DNA from 2 places in the Streptomyces sp. NPDC033221 genome. Region 1 is predicted to be linked to the other one. Evidence: riboswitches for the same ligand, from Rfam matches in the RefSeq annotation. Region 1 holds a riboswitch; the other holds the start of a gene.
What was found. A riboswitch is a leader RNA that binds a small molecule or an ion and turns the genes downstream of it on or off. The one in region 1 is predicted to bind cobalamin.
Positions count from the first base shown of each region.

Region 1 (7,377 bases):
GTCCGTCATGCGTGTGCCTCCGGTGTGCGGTGCGGGCGGGGTCCGCCGGGGTGTGCAGGGGGTGGTGCGCGCGTGGCTGCCGACACCGTACGGGCCGGGTGGGGAGCCGTGGGGCGGATCCCCGGCCTCCGGTATCCGCCATGTCGGACTGTGGGCATACGGGTATGGATTGACCGGGCATCGACCGTCTTGCGCGGATCACTCGGTACTCTTCCGGGGATCTGTCATGCACGTAGCCATCCGACCGGGGACCCCTGGGGGAGCCATGGCCCATGACCGCGATCACCTGCCCGACCCACCGCTCCCACCGCACTCTTCCCACCCACCGCACTCTCCTCACCCACAGCACCCTTCGCACTCGCCACATCCGCCCGGCCGCCCGCGCGGCCACCGGCGCCGCCTGGCCGCCGGAGCCCTCGCGCTGGGCGCGCTCACCGGCGCTCTGTACACCGCCGTGCCCGCGGCCCCCGCCGCCGAGGCCGCGGGCAAACCGGCCGGGCACGACATCTCCTCGCACCAGAAGAACGTCGACTGGCGCGCCGTACGGGCGAAGGGCGGCCGGTTCGTGTACGTCAAGGCCACCGAGTCGACCTGGTACCGCAACCCGTACTTCCCGCGGCAGTACCGCGGCGCACGCAACGCCGGCCTGCTGCGCGGCGCGTACCACTTCGGCATGCCGAACGCGTCCTCCGGCCGCGCGCAGGCCCGGCACTTCCTGCGGCACGGCGGCCACTGGAAGGCGGACGGCCGGACGCTGCCCCCGGCGCTCGACATCGAGCACAACCCGTACGACCGGGAGCACGCCTGTTACGGGATGAGCGGCACCGCGCTGGTGTGGTGGATCCGCGGGTTCAGCGACGAGGTGCTGCGCCGGACCGGGCGGCGGCCGGTGATCTACACGACGGCCCGGTGGTGGAACCTGTGCACCGGCGGCAGCCGGGCGTTCGCCGCCACCCACCCGCTGTGGCTGGCCCACTGGCACAGCACCCCGGGCACGCTGCCGGCCGGCTGGGCGTACCCGAGCATCTGGCAGTACGCCGGGTCCGGCGCGCTGCCCGGTGACCAGAACAAATGGAACGGCACCGCCGCACAGCTCAGGCGCTTCGCCCGGGGGTGAGAGCCGGGGCCCGGCAGCGGAATCCGGGCGCTGGTACGGATGGGACACTCGGTGCTTCCGTGCTGGTACGGCCGGGAACCGAGTGACGGCACGGGCGCCTCCTCGGCACCCCTGCGGGGGCGTCACTGCGGCGTCCGCCCCAGTTCACCTTCCGTTCACCCGTCGTCCGTACGGTCCCGAGCGTTACTGCCCACCGAACTGATTGCCTGGGTGAATGGAACACATCACGCTTCTCATCGGGATCGTGATCGTCACGGCCTTGGTGTTCGACTTTACGAACGGCTTCCACGACACGGCCAACGCCATGGCCACCACCATTTCCACCGGGGCGCTCAAGCCCAAGATCGCGGTGGCGATGTCGGCGGTCCTCAACCTGGTCGGCGCGTTCCTGTCGGTGGAGGTCGCCAAGACCATCTCCGGCGGGATCATCGACGAGACCGCCGGCATCAGACCAGAAGTGATCTTCGCCGGACTGGTCGGCGCCATCGTCTGGAACCTGGTCACCTGGCTGGCCGGGCTCCCCTCCAGCTCCTCGCACGCCCTCTTCGGCGGCCTGATCGGCGCGACCCTGGTGTCCGTCGGCGCGAGCGGCGTGCACGGCGGCGCCGTGGTCATGAAGGTCCTCATCCCGGCCGTCGCCGCCCCGATCGTGGCCGGTCTGGCCTCGATGGCCGCGACCCGGCTGACCTACCGGCTGGCCCGCAACCGCGCCGAGGAGGACACCGCCAAGGGCTACCGCGCCGGGCAGATCGCCTCGGCCGCGCTGGTCTCCCTGGCCCACGGCACCAACGACGCCCAGAAGACGATGGGCGTGATCACCCTCGCGCTGATCACCGGCGGCGTCGTCGCCCCGCACGCGGACCCGCCGCTGTGGGTCATCGCCTCGGCCGGTGTGGCCATCGCGCTCGGCACGTACCTGGGCGGCTGGCGGATCATCCGCACGATGGGCAAGGGCATCACCGACATCCAGCCGCCGCAGGGCTTCGCCGCCCAGACCGGCGCGGCGGCCACCATCCTGGCCTCCTCCCACCTCGGCTTCGCACTCTCCACCACCCAGGTCTGCTCCGGCGCGGTCATGGGCTCCGGTCTGGGCCGCAAGGGCGGCGTGGTGCGCTGGTCCACGGCGGGCCGGATGGCCGCCGCCTGGGGCCTGACACTGCCGGCCGCCGGTCTGGTCGCGGCGGGCGCCGCGCTCCTGGCCGACCAGGGCGACTGGGGCATCGCGACCGTCGCCGTCCTGGCGCTCGCCGTCTGCGGCGCGATCTGGGTGGCGTCCCGCCGCAAGCCGGTGGACCACACCAACGTCAACGAGGGTCCGGCCGCGGAGCCCGCGGGGGTCGTCACCGCGGCCCTGCAGGCGGTCTCGCCGCCGCCCGCGGGCCCGGTCGTGTCCGTACCCGCGACGGCCGTCGTCACGGTCCCCGCGCCGGTGATGGCCGAAGCGCCGCTCGCCGACCCGGTCGGCGGCACCCCGGTGATCGCCGATCCGGTGGCCGCCCACCCGCACGAGCCGCACGCCCAGCGCCGCGCCAAGGCCGGCTCGGCCGCCGGCTGATCCGGCCGTACGGCTCCCACGAAGGAACGAGAACACCATGAGCATCGACTGGGCGGCTCTCGGCCAGGTCTTCGGCGTCACGCTGTTCGTGACGGTCGGGATCGTGGGCCTGTTCACCCTCGGCATCGTCGGCACGTCCCGCAAACCGCAGACGGAGGGCGCGCCGACCACCGGCGGCACTGTGGCGCGGACCGGGGCGTACGTCTGCTTCGCGCTGTGCGCGGCGGCCGTGGCGTACGGCATCTATCTGATCGTCGCCGCCTGACCCGTCGGGACGGCACCCGGGGCGTCCGGTGGCCGTGGCATCCCCGCCACGGCCGCCGGGCGCCCTTCGCCGCGTCCCGGGCACCGCGCTCCTGTGTCCTTGGACACAGGCGCCGGCGCGGGCCCGCGCCGCAGGTCAAGCGCGAGTTGACGGGCTTCGCGGAGCGTGGTGGACTGCCGGAGCCATTCGGCGACAGATGAGGAAGTCCGGTGAGAATCCGGCGCGGTCCCGCCACTGTCACCGGGGAGCGCCCCTCCACCAAGGGCCACGGTCCGCGTCCCGCGACGCACGATTCCGTACGGACTGGAAGGCCGGGGGAAGCGCCGATCCGGGGAGCCAGGAGACTCTCGTCGCCGTATCCGTCGAACCAGGGCGCGGACCCTGAGTGAGGACCCACCGCCATGCCCGGCCGCAGTTCGAGATCTTCCGGACCTTCCCGCGTACTGCCCCTCCGAGGCACGACGGCGGTCTGATCCGATGCGTGCCGAACACGCCGGCTACGCGTGCGGCGCGGCCCTCGGCTTCCTCGGCGACCTGGCCGTGGGCGATCCCCGGCGCGGTCACCCCGTGGCCGCCTTCGGGCGGGCCGCGGCCGCCGTGGAACGCCGCCTGTGGCGCGACCACCGCGGGCGCGGCGCCCTGCACACCGCGCTGCTCGCGGGCGGTACCGCCGCCGGCGCCGCGCTGCTGGACCGCGCCGTGCGCCGCTCCCCCGCCGCCTTCCCCGCCTCCGTCGCGCTGACCGCCGCCGCCACCTGGGCCGTCCTGGGCGGCACCTCGCTGGGCCGCGAGGCGCGGGCCGTCGGCGGCGCGCTCGCTGCGGGCGACCTCGACGTGGCGCGCGAGCGGCTGCCGCACCTGTGCGGCCGCGATCCGCAGGCCCTGGACGGGCAGCAGATGGCGCGCGCGGTGGTCGAGTCCGTCGCCGAGAACACCTCGGACGCGGTGGTCGGCGCCCTCGTGTGGGGCGCGGTCGCCGGGGTGCCGGGGCTGCTGGCCTTCCGTGCCGTCAACACGCTGGACGCGATGGTGGGGCACAAGTCGCCGCGCTATCGCCGTTTCGGGTGGGCTTCGGCCCGGCTCGACGACGTGGCCGGCTTCCCCGGCTCGCGGCTGACCGCCACGCTGGCGGTGCTGGCCGGGCCGGACCGGCGGGGCGCGCTGCGCGCCTGGCGGCAGGACGGCCCGTCGCACCCGAGCCCGAACGCGGGTCCGGTGGAGGCCGCGTTCGCCGGGGCGCTGGGTGTACGGCTGGGCGGCACGCTGGCGTACGGCGGGCGGGTCGAACACCGGCCGGTGCTCAACGGCGCCGCCGGGCGGCCCGTCGCGGTGCCGGACATCGAGCGGGCCGTGACACTGTCGCGCCGGGTGGGCGCGCTGGCCCTGGCGGCCACGGTCGCGGGCCGGCTGGCCGTCGGGGCGGTACGCCGTTCCGGTGGGGCCGGGGCGGTACGGCGGGCCCGTACGGCCGGGAGGGTCAAGTGAGCAGCAACGTGCGGACGGCGAGGAGTGCCACGTGAACGGACCGGGTCGAGCACCGCTGGGCGGCGGGCTGCTGGTGGCGGGCACCACGTCCGACGCGGGCAAGAGTGTGGTGACGGCGGGCATCTGCCGCTGGCTGGCCCGTAAGGGCGTCAAGGTAGCGCCCTTCAAGGCTCAGAACATGTCGCTGAACTCGTTCGTGACGCGCGAGGGCGCGGAGATCGGACGGGCGCAGGCCATGCAGGCCGCGGCGGCGCGCGTCGAGCCGAGCGCGCTGATGAATCCGGTGCTGCTGAAGCCGGGCAGTGACCGCAGCAGCCAGGTCGTGCTGATGGGCAAGCCGGTGGGCGAGCTGAGCGCGCGCGGCTACCACGCGGGCCGCCAGGAGCAGTTGCTCGGTACGGTCACGGACTGCCTCCAAGAGCTGCGGCGGACGCACGACGCGGTGATCTGCGAGGGCGCGGGCAGCCCCGCGGAGATCAACCTGCGGCGTACCGACATCGTGAACATGGGCATCGCGCGGGCCGCGCGGATACCGGCCCTGGTGGTCGGCGACATCGACCGGGGCGGGGTGTTCGCCTCCTTCTTCGGCACCACGGCGCTGCTGTCCCCGGAGGACCAGGCGCTGGTCGCGGGCTATCTCGTCAACAAGTTCCGGGGCGATGTGACGCTGCTGGAGCCGGGCCTGGAGATGCTGAAGGAGCTGACCGGGCGGCCCACGCTCGGGGTGCTGCCGTTCACGCACGGCCTGGGCATCGACGAGGAGGACGGGCTGCGGGTGTCGCTGCGCGGCGCGGTCCGCGAGAGTGTCGTCGCGCCGCCGCACGGCGCCGACGTGCTGCGGGTCGCGGTGGCCGCCGTACCGCTGATGTCGAACTTCACGGACGTGGACGCGCTGGCCGCCGAACCGGGCGTCGTGGTGCGCTTCGTGGACCGCCCCGAGGAACTGGCCGACGCCGACCTCGTCGTCCTGCCCGGCACCCGCGGCACCGTCCGCGCGCTCCAGTGGCTGCGCGAGCGCGGCATCGCGGACGCGGTCCGGCGGCGGGCCGCAGAAGGGCGCCCGGTGCTCGGCATCTGCGGCGGCTTCCAGATGCTGGGCGAACAGATCGAGGACGAGGTCGAGTCCAAGGCCGGGACCGTGGACGGGCTGGGCCTGCTGCCCGTACGCGTACGGTTCGCGGCGGAAAAGACCCTGGCCCGGCCGGCCGGCGAGGCGCTGGGCGAGCCGGTCGAGGGCTACGAGATCCACCACGGCGTCGCCGAGGTCACCGGCGGGGAGCCCTTCCTGGAAGGCTGCCGGTCCGGCGCGGTCTGGGGCACCCACTGGCACGGCTCCCTGGAGAGCGACGGTTTCCGGCGGGCGTTCCTGCGGCGGGTGGCCGCCGACGCGGGCCGCGCGTTCGTCCCGGCGCCGGACACCGGCTTCGGCGCGCTGCGCGAGGAGCAGCTGGACCGGCTGGGCGACCTGATCGAGGAGCACGCGGACACGGAGGCGCTGCTGCGGCTCATCGAGGACGGGGTGCCCGCGGGGCTGCCATTCGTGCCGCCGGGGGCACCGTCCATACCGCCACCGCCCCGCGACCCGGCCACACCCGGCGCGGTCTCCCCCGCGCCCGCACACCGCACGTCCCTCGAAGGGGGTACTCCTTAATGGCATCGGTCCCTTACCCGTTCACCGCGGTCGTCGGCATGTCCGACATGCGGCTGAGCCTGCTGCTCAACGCCATCTCGCCGGCCATCGGCGGGGTGCTCGTCCGCGGCGAGAAGGGCACCGCGAAGTCGACGATCGTGCGGGGCCTGACGGCGCTGATGCCGGACGTCCCCGTCGTCACCGGCTGCCGCTTCTCCTGCGACCCCGCCGCGCCCGACCCGGCCTGCCCGGACGGCCCGCACGAGGCGGCCGGCGCCGAGGAGCGCCCGGCCCGCATGGTCGAACTCCCCGTCGGCGCCTCCGAGGACCGCCTCGTCGGCGCGCTGGACATCGAACGGGCCCTGTCGGAGGGTGTGAAGGCGTTCGAGCCGGGCCTGCTGGCCGACGCCCACCGCGGCATCCTGTACGTCGACGAGGTCAACCTCCTCCACGACCACCTCGTGGACCTGCTGCTCGACGCGGCCGCCATGGGCGCCTCGTACGTGGAACGCGAGGGCGTCTCCGTACGGCACTCCGCGCGCTTCCTGCTCGTCGGCACCATGAACCCCGAAGAGGGCGAACTGCGGCCGCAGTTGCTGGACCGCTTCGGACTGACCGTGGAGGTCGCCGCGTCCCGCGAGCCCGACCAGCGGGTGGAGGTCGTCCGGCGGCGCCTGGCGTACGACGCCGACCCGGCGGGTTTCGGGGCGCGCTGGGCCGTCGAGGAGGGCGAGCTGCGGGAGCGCATCGCCGCCGCGCGGGCGCTGCTGCCGGACGTGGTCCTCGGGGACGCGGTACTGCGTCAGATCGCCGCCGTGTGTGCCGCCTTCGAGGTGGACGGCATGCGTGCCGACATCGTGATGGCGCGTACCGCCTGCGCGCTGGCCGCCTGGGCGGGCCGTACGGAGGTCCGCGAGGAGGACGTACGGCAGGCCGCGCTGCTGGCGCTCCCCCACCGGCGTCGCCGCAACCCGTTCGACGCCCCCGGCCTGGACGAGGACAAACTCGACCAGGTGCTGGAGGAGTTCGGCGCGGACGACGGCCCGGAACCCGACCCGGACCCGGACGGCGGCCCGGACGACGGCCCCGACGGGCCGGGCGGCGGGCCGCCGCCGCAGGACGGCGACGGCGGCGGACCGCAGGGCGAGGACGCCCAGGCCCCGCACGACCAGCCGCAGACACCCGACCAGCCGCAGTTGCCGGAACAGTCGCAGGCGCCGGAGGCCGACCCGGCCCCCGCCGACCCGAAGGCGCAGGCCGAGGGCTCCGAAGAGGGCGCCCCCGGTGAGGGTGGCGAAAAGGCCGCCGTCGGAGCCGGTGAACCG
Region 1 covers NZ_JBVIQN010000002.1:385,832-393,208, reverse strand. The annotation lists gene ACZ53K_RS03805 (class II aldolase/adducin family protein) at 1-9, opposite strand, end outside; gene ACZ53K_RS03800 (lysozyme) at 422-1,117, shown strand; gene ACZ53K_RS03795 (inorganic phosphate transporter) at 1,332-2,672, shown strand; gene ACZ53K_RS03790 (hypothetical protein) at 2,710-2,937, shown strand; cobalamin riboswitch at 3,137-3,283, shown strand; gene ACZ53K_RS03785 (cobalamin biosynthesis protein) at 3,415-4,422, shown strand; gene ACZ53K_RS03780 (cobyric acid synthase) at 4,478-6,073, shown strand; gene ACZ53K_RS03775 (putative cobaltochelatase) at 6,073-7,377, shown strand, end outside.

Region 2 (7,377 bases), on a different contig from region 1:
GTGTCACGGACGTCCGGCGGCATGTCTTCCGTACCGTCTCCGACTCGACCGAGGCCGACCGGTCGGCGTGGCTGCGTGAGGCACGGGCTCAGGCAGCCGCGCTTCTGGTCCAGGTGTGCTGTCCCCGGATGTCGGATGACAGGTGACGCGCCCACGACGGGTGCTTGACCGCGGTGGTCAGTTGGCGGTGGCCACCGGGCTGACCTTGATGTTCTCGTCGTACGAGCCGGCCAGCTTCAGCGCATCCGCGGGCCACTTCAGGGACACGCTGTGGGTCTCGTTCGGCGGCGTCACGATGATGTTGGTCGGGGAGGCGAGGCTGTCACCACTGAAGTCGACCTTGTAGGAGATGTTGAAGGTGGCGGTGTCGCCGGGCTTCAGGTCGGTGATGCGGGGCTGCCCACCGCTGCGGTGGACAGGCGCGGAGGTGCCGTCGGCGTCCTTCAGGTCGACGCCCGCGTAGCCCGCTGCCGAGCAGGTCCTCGCACCCTTGTTCGTCATCCGAACGGTGACGTCGCCCACCTTCTGGTCGGGCGTGCTGTCCACGGCCTCCATTTTCAGCTCGCTCGTGCGGCAGGACTTGCCCTTACCCGCGCCTTTGCCCCCGCCCTTCACCGCGCTCTTCCCCGCGCCCTTCGCCGCACCGTTCCCGGCCCCGGCCTCAGCCCCGGAGCCGGCGCGGGACGAGGCGCCGTTGCCGGAGTCCGGCTTCGCGTCGCCTGCCTCGTTGCCGTTGCCCTGCGTTCCGGTGGAGGGGTCCGCGCCGCCGGCCTCGGCGGGCGCGGCGGCGTCCGGCTGGCTCGCGGGCTTGGACGCGGCGGCGTCCGAACCGGAGCAGGCGGTCAGGGTGAGGCCGGCGGCCGCGGTCAGGGCCGCGGCGGCGATGCGCAGGGTGCGGCGACGGGTGGTGCGGGCCGTGGTGTTGGAGCTCATTTCGGGTCCCCCCGGGGAAGTCGGTGTCGGTCTTTCCTCCGTACGACATTCACTTTGGCCGGGGCCACTACCGCCGGGCTGCCGCGCCGCTAACACCCGGCTAACGCGGGTACGGGGGCGCGCCGTGGGCCCGGGAGGAAACCGCGGACGCAGGTGCCGCCTCCCGCTCGTACACCAGCCTCCCCGCCGCGTAAGTGGCCCGGACCGTCCGGTCGTCGCCCAGGATGCTCAGGGCGAAGAGAAGGTCCTCGATGTTCTCGGCGCGGGCGGTGCGGGCGGCCAGGAGGGGTGTGGCGCGGGGGTCGAGGATGGCGAAGTCGGCTTCCTGACCGGGGGTCAGGGAGCCGATCGTGTCGGCCAGGCCGAGGGCTTCGGCGCCGCCCCGGATCGCGAGGTAGAACGTCTTGACGGCGTCGAGGGCGTGTCCGCGCAGCTTGGCGACCTGGTGGGCGTCGCGCATGGTCTGGAGCAGGGCGAAGCTGGTGCCGGCGCCGATGTCAGTGCCCAGGGCTACGGTGAGTGGGTGGTCGCCTTCCTTGGCCTCGCGGAGGGGGAAGAGGCCGCTGCCGAGGAAGAGGTTCGAGGACGGGCAGTGGGCGACGGCCGTGCCGGTGCGGGCGCAGCGGTCGCGTTCGGAGGGGGTGAGGTGGATGCCGTGGGCGAGGACGGTGCGGGGGCCGAGCAGGCCGTAATGGTCGTAGACGTCCAGATAGCCGTCGCGGTCGGGGAAGAGGGAGCGGACCCAGGGGATCTCGTCGCGGTGTTCCGAGACGTGGGTGTGCAGGAGGGTCGTGGGGTGGTCCGCGCGTAGGGCGCGGGCGGCTTCGAGCTGGGCGGGGGTGCTGGTGGGGGCGAAGCGCGGGGTGACGGCGTAGAGGTTGCGGCCCTTGCCGTGCCAGCGCCGGATCAGGTCGAGGGATTCGTCGTAGCCGCGCTGTGCGGTGTCGAGCAGGGTGTCGGGGGCGTTGCGGTCCATCAGGACCTTGCCCACGGCGATGCGCAGGTCGCGCCGCGTCGCCTCTTCGAACAGGGCGTCGGCCGAGCCGGGGTGTACGGAGGCGAAGGCCAGCGCCGTGGTGGTGCCGTTGCGCAGCAGTTCGTCGCAGAAGGAGGCGGCGACGCGCCGGGCGTACGCGTCGTCGGCGAAGCGCTCCTCGGATACGTAGGTGTGCTCCAGCCAGTCGGGCAGTTGGGCACCGAAGCCGGCGATGGCGTCCTTCTGGACGTAGTGCGTATGGGCGTCGACGAAGCCCGCGGTGATGAGGTGGCCCGGGTAGTGGACGGGTTCGGTGCCGGCCGGCAGCCGGTCGCGGGTGTCGGCGTACGGGCCCGCGGCGATGATGCGGCCGCCCTCGCAGATCAGCAGTCCGTCGGGGTCGTGGACGAGGGCTTCGGTGTTGCCGGTGCGGAAGGGGTCGGCGCGGAAGTGGACGAGGGGGCCGCGTACGGCCGAGACCGAGGCGGGGGTGGAAGGGGCTGGAGTGGAAGGGGTGGGGGCGGGGGTTGGGGTGGGGGTGGGCGTGCTGGTGGTCATGTGCGGGCGGGTACCCGTTCCGGGCGGGGATGCATCTGGCGTACGTCAGCGGGGCGGCCGTCCCGTACAGCCGAACGGGTCGGGTATCGGCCGTGGGCGACAGAGACGGGGGCGGGGACGGCAAGACTGTCACCGGGCCGGCTGCCGGGGACGGCGCCGGCCGGGTGACGACCGGTCGCCACAACCGTCGACTGTCGAGGAACAGGGGCCGAATGGGCGGGAGTACGGGCAGGAGTGCGGACGGGAGCGCAGGTAGGGATGTGGGTAGGGGTGCAGGCAGGGCTGTAGGCAGGGGGGCTGGCCGGCGGGCGGGGTGGTACGCGGTACGGGCGGTGGTGGCGGTGCTGGTCCTGGCGGGGCTCACGGTGGGCGGTGCCGCCGTCGCGACGCCTCCGGGCGAGCGCCCCGGGCTGCCGGACGCCGCGTACTCCGCGCTCTCGGCACATAGGGCACTACCGGCGCACCCGGCCCTGACGTCACCCGCTGCCCCGGCCGCACGCACGCTCCGGGCGCCGGGCTTCGCCCACCTTCCCCGTAACGTCGAAGCGACCAGGGCGGCCGTCATCCGGCTGGTCAACCGTGAGCGGCGGAAGGCCGGCTGCCGTCCCGTACGGGCGCACCGTACGGTCACCGAGGCCGCGCAGCGGCACAGCGACCACATGGCCCGCGAGGGCTCACTCTCGCACCGGGAGCGCGGCGGCTCGGGGCCCGGCAGCCGGCTCTCGGCCGTCGGTTACGACTGGCGCCGCGCGGGCGAGGACATCGCGCGCGGCCAGCGTGGGGCCACGGAGGTCGTCCGGGCGTGGATGCGCAGCCCGGAGCACCGGGTGGTGCTGGCCGACTGCGCGTTCCGGCACGCGGGGGTGGGCATCAACAACGGCACCGACGACCGCGGCCCTTGGTGGACGCTGCTGCTGGCCCGGCCCGCCTGAGCGGCACGACCAGCCGACCGGACTGCGATACGTACGGCTCCGGGTACGGGTGACGAGGTACGGGTGACGAGGTACGGGGGGCGAGGCACGGGCTCCGGGGAACGCGATGCGCAATGCGCGACACGGAGATTCCCCGCACCCCAGAGCCCCGCCAGCCCCCCACCTCACCCCGCCGACGAAACAGCACCCCCGCCCGCCGCACGCGAAGCGGCCCCCGCCCGTACCCCCGCAGCCCGCTCCGCCAGTTCGCCGAAGAGCAGCCCGAAGGCGGTCCACATGGCGAGCTGGATGCCGAGGGCGGAGAGCCGGAACTTCCACAGCAGCAGGGCGGGGAAGTCCGCCGGGAGTTCGTTGACGGCCGGCAGGAACGCGTAGGCGAGACCGACGGCCACGGCGAAGGCGGTCAGGGCGGCGACCGTCGCGTACCAGTTGCCCAGGCGGGGCGCGAGCCGCTTGCCGAGGATGACCGCGGCGACGGTCAGTAGCACGCTGAGGGCGATCATCAGGAAGTACAGCGTGGTGCGTTTGCCGATGGAGTCGGGGTCGCCGACGGACGGCGGGTTGGCCGGGTACTTCAGGAACGGTACGAGGTAGACGGCGGCGAACACGGCGCCGGCGAGCAGCAGGGCGGTGGCGCGCGGGCCGAAGCGGCCGGCGCGCCCGAGCACGAAGCAGTAGGCCAGGGCGGCGATCCCGCCCAGCGCGACGCCGTACACCAGGACGCCGGTGGCCAGGCCGGCGGTGGACTGCACCGTGCGGCTGACGACCTCGGCCTCGTGTTCGTGGGCGTGCGCGTCCTCGAACGCGATGGCGGCGTCGACCTGCGGTTCGCCCAGGAGGTAGGCGACGAGCAGGGCGAGCAGGCCGGCGGCGAGGCCGGCCAGCATGCCGCGCACCAGGAGGGATCTGACGGTGGCGGAGTTCATGTGCGGATTCCCCCGGTCAGTGGCAGGGGAAGCCGAGCAGGTGGCGTCCGTCGTGGACCCACTCGTGCACGTCGGTGCCGGAGAGGAGGGAGGTGGCGCCCTGTTCGGCACCGACGAAGTAGAGCAGGACGAGCATGAGGATGCCGCCGAAGACCGCCCACGGCAGGACCGTCCTGATCGGCAGCGTGACGGGTGCGGCGGACGGGATGGCCGGGGCTGATGCGGCGGGGCCGGTGGTCGGCGGTACGGCGGACTGGGCCATGGCGGAACCTCCTGGGGGAACTCGCGTCCCGGTCGGTGGGAGTCGTAACGACAGGACGGGTCTGGCTCACCCGTCGGTCCCGTACTCCGTACGGGCCCGGTCCGGGCTCACAGTGGCGCGACCGCGCCGGGATTCCACCGGCTTCCGTCATGTCATCGTCAATATCATCGGGAACGTACCGCGTGGCGGCGGCGGGGAAAAGGCCCCGCGGGCGGGCGAGCGGATGCACGGCGGCGGTCGCGCGCCCCTCTGTTGCCCTTGTGCGCCATCAGGTTTTCCGCGACGGAAGAGGTGCCCATGACAACTCGGGTGATGTTGCTCTCACCCTCCTTCGACGACGCCCTGCGCACGGTGCGCTTCCCGGCCGACGAACCGCTGACGCCGGACGGGCTGCGCCGGGCCCGCGCCGTACGCGCCGCGGCCGCCGCCCTGCCCGCCGACCGAGCCCTGACCTCCCCTTCCGCGCGCTGCAGGGAGACGGCCGAGGCGCTCGGCCTGCGGGCGGTCCCGGACGCGGGCGCGGCGGGCTGCGCGATGGGCCGCTGGCGGGGCCTGGCCCTGGAGGACGTGCTGGCCGCCGAGCCCGCGGCAGTCGGGGCCTGGCTGTCCGACGCGGACAGCGCGCCGCACGGCGGCGAGACGCTGGCGCAGCTGCTGGGCCGGGTGGCGGACTGGCTGGCGGGCCTCGCGGCTGAGGGCGGCCGGGTCGTGGCCGTAGTGGAGCCGGACGTCGTACGTGCGTCCGTGGTGTGTGCGCTGGGGGCCCCGCCCTCGTCCTTCTGGCGGGTGGACGTACCGCCGCTGGCCGTGACGGTGCTGAGCGGGCGGGACAGGCGGTGGAACGTCCGGATGGCGGCGGAACTCGGGCAGGGGGCGGCGCCCCAGGCGCCCCAGGCGCCCTAAGGGAGCGCGCGCACCGCCGTATCCTGGACGGAAACGGTTATTGCACACGACTCGCAATAACGAATCCGGCGGGAACGAATCCGGCGGGAACCGGGTACCAGGAATCAGGAACGAAGGAGCGGTGCGGTGTCATCTCCAGGCTCTCCAGTGGTGCTGGGGATCGAGTCCTCCTGCGACGAGACCGGGGCAGGCCTCGTCCGGGACGGGCGGCTGCTCGGGCACGCGGTGGCGTCCAGCATGGACGAGCACGCGCGCTACGGCGGCGTCGTACCGGAGATCGCGGCCCGCGCGCACGTGCACTCCCTCACGCCCGTCGTCCGCCGCGCCCTCGACGAGGCGAACCTGACCAAGGCCGACATCGGCGCGGTGGCCGTGACCACCGGCCCCGGCCTGTCGGGCGCCCTCCAGGTCGGCCTGGCCGGTGCCAAGGGCCTGGCGTACGGGCTGGGCGTGCCGCTGTACGGCGTGCACCACCTCGCCGGGCACGTCGCCGCCGACACCCTGGAGCACGGCCCGCTGCCCGACCCCTGCATGGTGCTGATCGTGTCCGGCGGGCACACGTCCCTCCTCCTCGTACGGGACCTGGCACGCGACCCGATCGTGCACCTCGGCGACACCCTCGACGACGCGGCCGGGGAGTGCTTCGACAAGGTCGCGCGGGTCTTCGGCCTGCCGTACCCGGGCGGTCCCGCGATCGACCGGGCCGCGCGCGAGGGCGACCCGAAGGCCGTCGCGTTCCCGCGTCCGCTGACCGGGCCGCGCGACGACCCGTACGGCTTCTCCTTCTCCGGCCTCAAGACGGCCGCCGCGCGCTGGGCCGAACGGCACACCGGCGGCGAACTGCCCGTGGCGGACGGCGCGGCCTCCCTCCAGGAGGCGGTGGCCGACGTGCTGACCCGCAAGGCCGTCGCGGCCTGCAAGGAGCACGGCGTGGGCACGCTGGTGGTGGTGGGCGGCGTGGCCGCCAACTCGCGCGTACGGTCCCTCGCCGAGGAGCGCTGCCAGAAGGCAGGCATCACACTGCGGGTACCGCCCCTACGGCTGTGCACGGACAACGGCGCGATGATCGCCGCCGTCGGTGACCTGCTCGTACGGGCGGGCGCCGAGCCGGCTCCGCTGGACCTCTCGATCGACCCGTCGGCGCCGCTGGAGTACGCGGCCCTGCACCCGGTCGCCAGGGCGGCCGCCAGGGCGGCGAAGGCCGCCGCGTAACGGCCGCCGCACCCTCCCCCTCCTCCTACCCGACCGCCCGGAGCCCCCTTTGCGTACCGCCGAGATCCGCACCCGCTTCCTCGACTTCTTCGCCGAACGCGGCCACACCGTCGTCCCCAGCGCGCCGCTGCCGACGCCGGACCCGACGCTGCTGTTCGTCAACGCGGGCATGGTGCCCTTCAAGCCGTACCTGACCGGCGAGGTGGCGGCGCCCTGGCCGCGGGCGACCAGCGTGCAGAAGTGCGTACGCACCCTGGACATCGAGGAGGTCGGGCGCACCACCCGGCACGGCTCCTTCTTCCAGATGAACGGCAACTTCTCCCTCGGCGACTACTTCAAGGAAGACGCCATTCGCTTCGCGTGGGAGCTGTCCACCTCGCCCGTCGCCGACGGCGGATACGGCCTGGACCCCGAGCGCATCTGGGTCACCGTGCACCACACCGACGACGAGGCCCGCACCCTGTGGCGGCAGATCGCCGGCCTGCCCGACGAGCGGATCGTCTCGCGCGGCGACGAGGACAACTTCTGGTCGATGGGTGTCCCGGGGCCGTGCGGGCCCTGCTCGGAGCTGTACTACGACCGGGGGCCGAAGTTCGGCCGGGCGGGTGGTCCGGAGGCCGACGAGGACCGGTACATGGAGTTCTGGAACCTCGTCTTCATGCAGTACGAGCGCGG
Region 2 covers NZ_JBVIQN010000010.1:54,937-62,313, reverse strand. The annotation lists gene ACZ53K_RS15575 (NAD(P)H-dependent oxidoreductase) at 1-146, shown strand, start outside; gene ACZ53K_RS15570 (DUF4232 domain-containing protein) at 178-933, opposite strand; gene guaD (guanine deaminase) at 1,034-2,467, opposite strand; gene ACZ53K_RS15560 (CAP domain-containing protein) at 2,800-3,399, shown strand; gene ACZ53K_RS15555 (CbtA family protein) at 3,564-4,325, opposite strand; gene ACZ53K_RS15550 (CbtB domain-containing protein) at 4,342-4,587, opposite strand; cobalamin riboswitch at 4,625-4,774, opposite strand; gene ACZ53K_RS15545 (histidine phosphatase family protein) at 4,900-5,490, shown strand; gene tsaD (tRNA (adenosine(37)-N6)-threonylcarbamoyltransferase complex transferase subunit TsaD) at 5,638-6,702, shown strand; gene alaS (alanine--tRNA ligase) at 6,752-7,377, shown strand, end outside.
Region 2: it holds a riboswitch for cobalamin, as region 1 does, so the genes downstream of both, ACZ53K_RS15550 (CbtB domain-containing protein) here and ACZ53K_RS03785 (cobalamin biosynthesis protein) in region 1, are expected to answer to the same signal.